2 regions of the Clostridium sp. TJA085 genome follow, and region 1 is predicted to be linked to the other one. Evidence: a T-box and tRNA genes for the amino acid it is inferred to sense, from the RefSeq annotation. Region 1 holds a T-box; the other holds one or more tRNA genes.

What was found. A T-box is a leader RNA that pairs with one kind of tRNA and senses whether it is charged. The one in region 1 lies ahead of metG (methionine--tRNA ligase), so its partner is inferred to be a tRNA-Met.
Region 2: it encodes a tRNA-Met, which carries the amino acid that the T-box ahead of metG (methionine--tRNA ligase) is inferred to sense. The anticodon was not compared.

The regions. Positions count from the first base shown of each region.
Region 1 is NZ_JBZEEZ010000005.1:64,494-68,815, reverse strand. It holds gene AC4FQW_RS11685 (Na+/H+ antiporter NhaC family protein) at 1-1,628, shown strand, start outside; gene AC4FQW_RS11680 (Hsp20 family protein) at 1,774-2,250, shown strand; gene AC4FQW_RS11675 (FUSC family protein) at 2,273-2,761, opposite strand; T-box leader at 2,901-3,138, shown strand; gene metG (methionine--tRNA ligase) at 3,203-4,322, shown strand, end outside.
Region 2 is NZ_JBZEEZ010000003.1:116,675-120,996, forward strand. It holds gene AC4FQW_RS09870 (hypothetical protein) at 1-314, opposite strand, end outside; gene thiI (tRNA uracil 4-sulfurtransferase ThiI) at 410-1,564, opposite strand; gene AC4FQW_RS09880 (cysteine desulfurase family protein) at 1,561-2,706, opposite strand; gene AC4FQW_RS09885 (hypothetical protein) at 2,898-3,062, shown strand; tRNA gene AC4FQW_RS09890 (tRNA-Met) at 3,133-3,208, shown strand; gene AC4FQW_RS09895 (cyclase family protein) at 3,297-3,929, opposite strand.

The DNA of each region.
Region 1 (4,322 bases):
GAACTGTAAATGCAGAAAGGTTTGGTATATGGACTATAATACCACCTTTAGTTGCAATTGTACTTGCATTTATTACAAAAAATGTTGTAGTATCTTTGTTTATTGGTGCATTAGCTGGATGTTTTATGATTCAAGTCGTAGATCAAAATGCATTTAATGCATTGATACAAGCCTTTTTAGATTTTATACAAAGAGTTCTAAATTCTTTAGCGGATCCTTGGAATGCTGGAATAATACTTCAAGTTTTAGCTATTGGAGGAGTAATAAATCTTGTTGCTAAAATGGGAGGTGCTAGAGCTATAGCAGAAGCACTTGCAAAAAGAGCAAAAACTCCAAGGAGTGCTCAACTTGTTACTTGGTTTCTAGGTCTTTTAGTATTTTTTGATGATTATGCAAATTCATTAATAGTAGGTCCTATAATGAAGCCTGTTGCAGATAAACTTAAAGTTTCAAGAGAAAGGTTAGCTTTTATAATTGATGCAACAGCAGCACCAATTGCAGGACTTGCAATAATATCAACTTGGATAGGGTTAGAAGTAGGACTTATAAATGATTCATTTACTCAAATTGGAGTTAAAGTTGATTCCTTTGGTGTTTTTCTTCAAACTATTCCATATAGATTTTATAATATTTTAATACTTGCATTTGTAGTTATTACATCTGTTATGCTTAGGGATTTTGGACCTATGAGAAAGGCTGAAGTTAGGGCTAGAAAAGGTATTAAGGATAAAAAATCGGAGCTTGAAAGTATAAGTACAGAAGATGAGATGAAAGTAAAAGAAGGAGTTAAGCTTAGTATTTGGAATGCAATAATCCCAATAGGAGCACTTATAATATCAGCTCTTATAAGTTTTTATTATAGTGGATATACAAGTATAATAGGTGGAACTGATGTAGCACTTAGAGAAGTTGTAACTAATGCACCGTTTTCTTTTACAGCAATAAGAGAAGCATTTAGTGCAGCTGATGCATCAACAGCACTTTTCCAATCAGCAGTATTTGCATCAATAATAGCAATTGCTATGGGAGTTTGTAAAAAGATATTTACTGTGTCAGAAGCTGTTGAAGTTTGGGTAGATGGAATGAAAGGTCTTATAATAACTGGAGTAATTTTATTACTTGCATGGTCATTAAGTTCAGTAATAAAAGATTTGGGAACTGCTAAATATTTAGTTACATTATTATCTGGATCAATACCATCATTTTTACTTCCAAGTATTATATTTATATTAGGAGCTGTAATATCATTTGCTACCGGAACTGCATATGGAACAATGGGAATACTTATGCCTCTTGCAATTCCTCTAGCTCATTCAATATCACCAGATATGAGCTATATAGTATTAAGTACAAGTGCTGTACTTACAGGAGCAATATTTGGAGACCACTGTTCACCAATATCAGATACAACAATACTTTCATCAATGGGAGCTGGATGTGATCATATAGAACACGTAAAAACACAAATGTGGTATGCACTGTTTGTTGCAGGAGCCACAATAATATTAGGTTATATACCAGCTGGATTAAATGTTCCTGTTTATATAATATTACCTGTTGCAATAATAGTACTTGTAATTGCTGTTAAGTTTATAGGAAAACCAGTGGATGAAGTTGTGGAAAATTAATATATTAATTTTTAAAAGTGTGGATAATTTCCACACTTTTTTTATTAGAATAATTAATAACTTACCTAATATATAAATTAAAATGTGTCAGTATAATATTTATATTAATAAGTTATAATAAGAAAAATTTTATAAGAGGGATATTATGAATAGAAGAATAGGAAATAGAAATATTATTAATAACATAGGAGATTTTTCTAATATATTTAGTCAAACATTTTCTAAGTTTTTTAGTAGTATAAATATTGGTTCAATTGAAGAATTTTTTAATGAAGGTGATTTTATAAATGTAAATATGAAAGAAGATGAATCTAAATATATAATAGAAGGAGTATTTCCAGGGATAGATAAAAAAGATATAAAAGTAGATTATAAAGATGATTATATATATATAAATATAAATCGAAGGCAAGTATTTTCTAATGGTTATAATATGTCTATGGTTGTATCAGAATTTGGTGATGGATTTTCTAGAGAATTTTTTGTTCCAGATTCAGATATATCATCACTTAAGGTATCATTTAAAAATTATAGATTAAAATTAGAAATACCTAAACTAAATTATAGATTACCAGTTGATCAGAGTGAGATTATTGATGTTGTAGATTATAAAGAAGAATAAAGCTATAGTTTTTACTATAGCTTTATTCTTTCTCCTCAGGCGGATTAAAATATTTATTTATTAGTATTGCTACGATTATACCTATTGCGGTATCTATGCTTCTTCCAATGGCATAAGCATAAGATTGAGGTCCACTATAATTAATCATTATACCTATAAGTACTATACATGCAATTGTAACTGATCCTGGTTTATTAAAAAGGTTACAAGTGTAAATTACAGCAACTATACCAAGTCCAGTTATAAATGCGCTATAATCATATAAGAAGGTAAATTTAATCATAATAAATATAATTAACATACCAAATATACCACCAATTATAGTGCCGATAAGTCTATTTTTACCCATGGTAAAGGAACTTGAGACTGTATCCTTCATACAAATAACAGCAGCAATACATGCATAAAATGCGTTTTCTCGTCCTAGAAATTGAAATATAATCATACAAACAGTAACCGCAAGAGCTGTTTTTATATTACGTAAACCAACCCTATGCACGTTTAACTTCATAATTAAAACCCCCAAAATAGATTTTTAAATATTATAACACATAGAAGTAAATAATTTTATTAATAAAGATTACAATTTAAAAACAATTGACATATAAAAATATATAGAATATTATATATTTAAAATATTAAAATTAAAGATAAATGCTATGAAAAGAAGAGTAGTAAAAGTATGTATCTAAAGAGAGCTAGCAATTTGCTGAAAGCTAGTGTTATAGACTTTTATGAATATGGCCTTGGAGCACATCCTTTGAGCTTAGAGAGTTAGAAGGATACGGGAACAACCGTTATATTGTAAGGTAAATTTTATTACCTATTGAGTTTTTTGTCGTGAGGCAAAGGAGAAATAGAGTGGTACGCGTATATAACGCCTCTATGCATTATGCATAGAGGTTTTTTTATAGTAAAAGATATATTTATATAAATAAAGGAGGATTTTAAGATGTGTAAGAAACCATATTATATTACTACACCTATATATTATCCATCAACGAAGTTACATATAGGTAACACTTATACAACAGTTGCAGCTGATGCAATAGCAAGATTTAAGAGATTAACAGGATATGATGTAATGTTCTTAACAGGAACAGATGAACATGGTCAAAAAATTCAAAGAATAGCTGAAGAAAAAGGTATAAAACCTATAGAGCATGTAGATGAAATAGTTGCTGGAATAAAAGACCTTTGGAGCATGATGAATATAAGTTATGATAAGTTTATAAGAACAACTGATGATTATCATGTGGAAGCAGTTCAAAAAATATTTAAAAGATTATATGATCAAGGAGATATATATAAGAGTTCATATGAAGGGTTATATTGTACTCCATGTGAATCATTCTGGACAGAAAGTCAATTAGTAGATGGAAAGTGCCCAGACTGTGGAAGACCAGTTGAAACTTCAAAAGAAGAAGCTTATTTCTTCAAAATGAGCAAATATGCTGATAGATTAATTAAATATATAGAAGAACATCCACATTTCATACAACCAGAATCTAGAAAAAATGAAATGTTAAATAACTTCTTAAAACCAGGATTACAAGATCTTTGTGTTTCAAGAACTAGCTTTGATTGGGGAGTTCCAGTAACATTTGATGAAAAGCATGTTGTTTATGTATGGATTGATGCATTATCAAACTATATAACTGCATTAGGATATGGAAGCAATAATACAGAATTATTTGATAAATACTGGCCAGCAGATGTTCACTTAATAGGCAAGGATATATTAAGATTCCATACAATTTATTGGCCAATAATGTTAATGGCTTTAGATTTACCATTACCAAAACAAATATTTGGTCATGGATGGTTACTTGTTGATGGTGGAAAGATGAGTAAATCAAAAGGTAATGTAGTTGATCCAGTTACATTAGTAGAAAACTTTGGTGTAGATGCTGTTAGATATTACTTATTAAGAGAAATACCATTTGGAGCAGACGGATTATTTAACAACGAAATATTTATAAAGAAAATAAATTCAGATCTTTGTAATGACCTTGGAAATTTACTTTCAAGAACAGTTGCAATGATAGAAAAATATTTTGATGGAGTTATTC
Region 2 (4,322 bases), on a different contig from region 1:
ACTTCAGATGAATTTATTCTATAACTTATACAGCTATTTTCTATATTATTTCCACATTCTCTTATTTCAACATTTATTTTTATTAACATAGAATTTGTGCACCTTAGACTATCAAGATATAAATATAATCTAAATACATCCCTATTTAATTGATTAAATTCTAAATTAACATTAAATCTTAAATAAAATGATCCTTTAACAGTTGAACATACACAATTATTTCTTTGACAAATGACTATTAATTTATCTTGTACATCTCTAATTTCTCCATTTAAATACTGTTTTTCTTCAATAGGAGTAATTTTAAATTGCATAATTTAGCCTCCCCTTTTAATATAAAGTACACTATTTTTTAAAATATTCCTTTATATCAATATATTAAAATATTAAAAGAAGGTTAAAATAAAATTTAAAATACTACAATTTCTGTTTGTTCTATAGCTTTTTCTACTAATTCATCTATATTTAGGCTTTCTTCTGATTTTTTTATATATTTAACTACTGGTTTTGTTTTTGGGTGTTTTGGCACAAATATAGTACAACAATCCTCATATGGAAGTATTGATGTTTCATAAGTTCCTATTTCTCTTGCTATATCCATTATGTCACCCTTATCCATTGTTATAAGAGGTCTAAATACTGGTCTATCAGCAACTTCAGTACTAACAGTAAGCCCTTCCATAGTTTGACTTGCAACTTGACCTATGCTTTCCCCACTTGATATACATTGAATTCCCTCTTTTTCTGCCATCTTACAAGCAACTCTCATCATAAATCTTCTCATTATAATAGTTAATTCATCTTCTGGACAATTATTTATTATTTCCATTTGAATATCAGTAAATGGAACTATAAATAGTCTAACCTTTTCTGTATACTCACTTAATATTTTTGCAAGCTCTTTTACTTTATCCTTTGCTCTCTCTGATGTGTATGGATGACTATGATAGTAAATGCAATTAAGTTCAACTCCACGTCTCGCCATTAAATAACCAGCTACTGGAGAATCAATTCCTCCTGATAACATAAGCATTGTACTACCATTTATTCCATAAGGAAGTCCTCCTACTGCTTTTATTCTATCTGCATTAGTATATATATAAGCTTTATCTCTTATCTCTACATTAACTAAGCACTCAGGATTTTTAACATCAACTTCCAAACTATCTTCATATATAGAAAGAACATATGCTCCTATTTCTCTTGATATATCCATAGACGTTCCTTTAAAACTCTTATTAGCTCTATTAGTTTGAATTTTAAATGTATTTGGTTCTGATTCTTTAATTTTCTTTAAAACCTCTTCCTTAATAGCATCCATATCTCTTTCAACTTGTGTCACTACACATATTTCTGCTATTCCAAATACTTTTCTTATTCTTTTAATTCCTTCTTCTATATTATCTATTTTAATAAAATATCTATTTTGATCATTTAATATTTCAAAATCTAATCCTTTAAGCTTCTTCTTTATATTATCTCTTAACCTTTTCTCAAACTTATTTCTGTTAAGTCCTTTTAAAAATATTTCAGATGCATATTTCACTAATATAAGTTTACTCATCTTTTTATCCTCCTTAAAAATGATAATGACCTTTTTAAATTATTTATAACTATATCAATTTCTTCTTTTGTGTTATCTTCACTAAAAGAAAATCTTACTCCACCTTCAGCATCTTTATCACAAAGACCAATTGCTTTTAAAACATAACTTCCACTTGCTATATTAGTCTTTGATGTACAAGCAGATCCAGTTGAAACATATATGTTATCTTCTTCTAACATATGAAGTAACACTTCAGCTCTTACCCCTTTAAATGTAATATTTAATATATATGGAGAGTGTTTTTCATCATTAGGACTATTTATATAAATATTATCTATTTCTTTTAATTTATTTATCATATATGCCTTTAATTCTAGAACATTCTCATAATTTTCTAATATATGACCATAAGATATTTCACACGCCTTTTTAAGTGCAATTATTCCTGGAACATTATGAGTGCCAGCTCTTAATCCACTTTCTTGACTTCCTCCATGTATTAAAGAATTTGGTCTTATTCCTTTTTTTAAATATAAGAAACCAGTTCCCTTAGGACCATGAAATTTATGTCCTGTTGTAGTTAGGATATCTATATTCATTTTCTTAACATTTATAAAAAATTTTCCATAAGCTTGAACTGCATCAACATGAAATTTCGCTCTACTACTCTTTTCTTTTATAAGTTTTCCTATTTTTTCTATATCTTGAATAGAACCAATTTCATTATTTACAAACATTATAGATATAAGTACTGTATCTTTGTTTATTGAATCTTCTAATTGCTTTAAAGAAATCATTCCATCTTTATCAACATCCAAATATGTAACATTAATACCTTTTTTCTCTAAATCCTCATATACTTTAAGAACTGAATGATGTTCAAATTTAGTTGTTATAACATGATTTCCGCTCTTTGGTATACCTTTTATAATTAAATTATTTCCTTCACTTGCACCAGAAGTAAAATAAATTTCGTCTTTATTTGCATTTATAGTACTAGCTATGTATTCTCTACATTCATCTAACTTTTTTTCTGCTTTTATTCCTATCTTATGTAAAGATGATGGATTACCATAATATTTTTCCATTGCATCTCCCATAACTTCAATTACTTCCTTATAAGGTTTTGTAGTTGCAGAATTATCTAAATAAATCTCCAAAGTAATACCTCCTTTTTATTAGTATTTACCTTTAAAATAAACTTAATTCTAAATTATATTCTTAGTATTCCTATATGTTTACTATGATTTAACTTTATTGATATAATATCAGCTTTTTCTATTTTTTTAAAGTAATATTTTCATTTTACTTTTTTCAGTAATGTGATATCTTATTTTTAGGAGATGATATCATGAATAATAAAACTAAAATTTCAAATAATAATTCAAAAACTTTAATTTGTCCTATTTGTGGAGATATTATGAATGAATACTTATATGCTTATGATAATTCAAAGATAGAAAAGATTAATTTTAAATGCCCTACTTGTGGTCATAAAGAAGTAAAAATTATATAATTTTATAAATTAGTTGACAAAGTGTTTATTTAGGAGTATAGTTAACCTACTGAATGATTTAAATAAATATCGCGGGATGGAGCAGTTGGTAGCTCGTCGGGCTCATAACCCGAAGGTCGTAGGTTCAAGTCCTGCTCCCGCAACCAAAAAAAAAGCTAGTTAGATTTCTAACTAGCTTTTAAGTTTAATTAAAATTTTATTTTTAATTGAAGTCTTCTTTAACTTATATTTTCTTTAATTATTTATTCCATAAACTCTGCAAGGTGCTCCATCTCCAGATTTTATTTTTAATGGTGCTATTATTATCTTAAAATTACCATTTATTTTATCTAATCCACAAAGGTTTTCTATTATAAGCTTATTATTTTTCAAAAGATTTTTATGATTTATTAACTTTTCATCATCTTCACAATCAATAGATATACAGTCGATCCCTATGCCTTTTAATGTTCTTATGTTACTAAGAAATCTTGATGCTTCATAAGATAATATAGGATAATTTAAAAAATATTTTTTATCATTCCAATATTTTTCATATCCTGTATTTAATATTAAATAATCACACTCTTCTATTTCTTTTTTATACTTTAAAATAAACTTTAAATCTATTATATTTCTTTCTTTACAATTTATCATATATGCTCTTCCTATAAAATCTTCTACATTAAAAGAATCTAAGAATTTCCCATCACTAAATACGTGTTTTGGAAAATCCATATGAGTTCCAGTATGTGATGATAAAGATATTTTTAATACATTGTATCCCTCCTTATCTATTGTACTTAATTCTTTTTTAAAATATCCTTCTTCTTCTGAATAAGAAGTCATATTATCTTCTAAATAATGTGTTAAATCATATATTTTCACTTTAATCACCTTTTCATTTTAATATTTTTATTTAATCTTTATAGATGCTTTAACTATATATTTAAAATAATAATTACTATTTTAAATTACTCTATCTATTATTAACTTAATTCACTCCTTTAATATATTCAGGAAAATTTCTTAACTTAGATACATGACCTATTCTATAAATGATGTTCTTGCTAACTCAACATATAAATAAAAAAATTATATTCGTATTTTAAATTACATTTTCTCCAGTCTATATGATAAAAAGTTTATAGCTATTTGTATTTTAATACGATTATTTAAATCCAACTATATACTATAATTATTTTTATAAGCTTTAATCACCATTAAATTTTACCACTTATTAACTTATATTTCATTTAATGTTTGAAATTTATTGACATT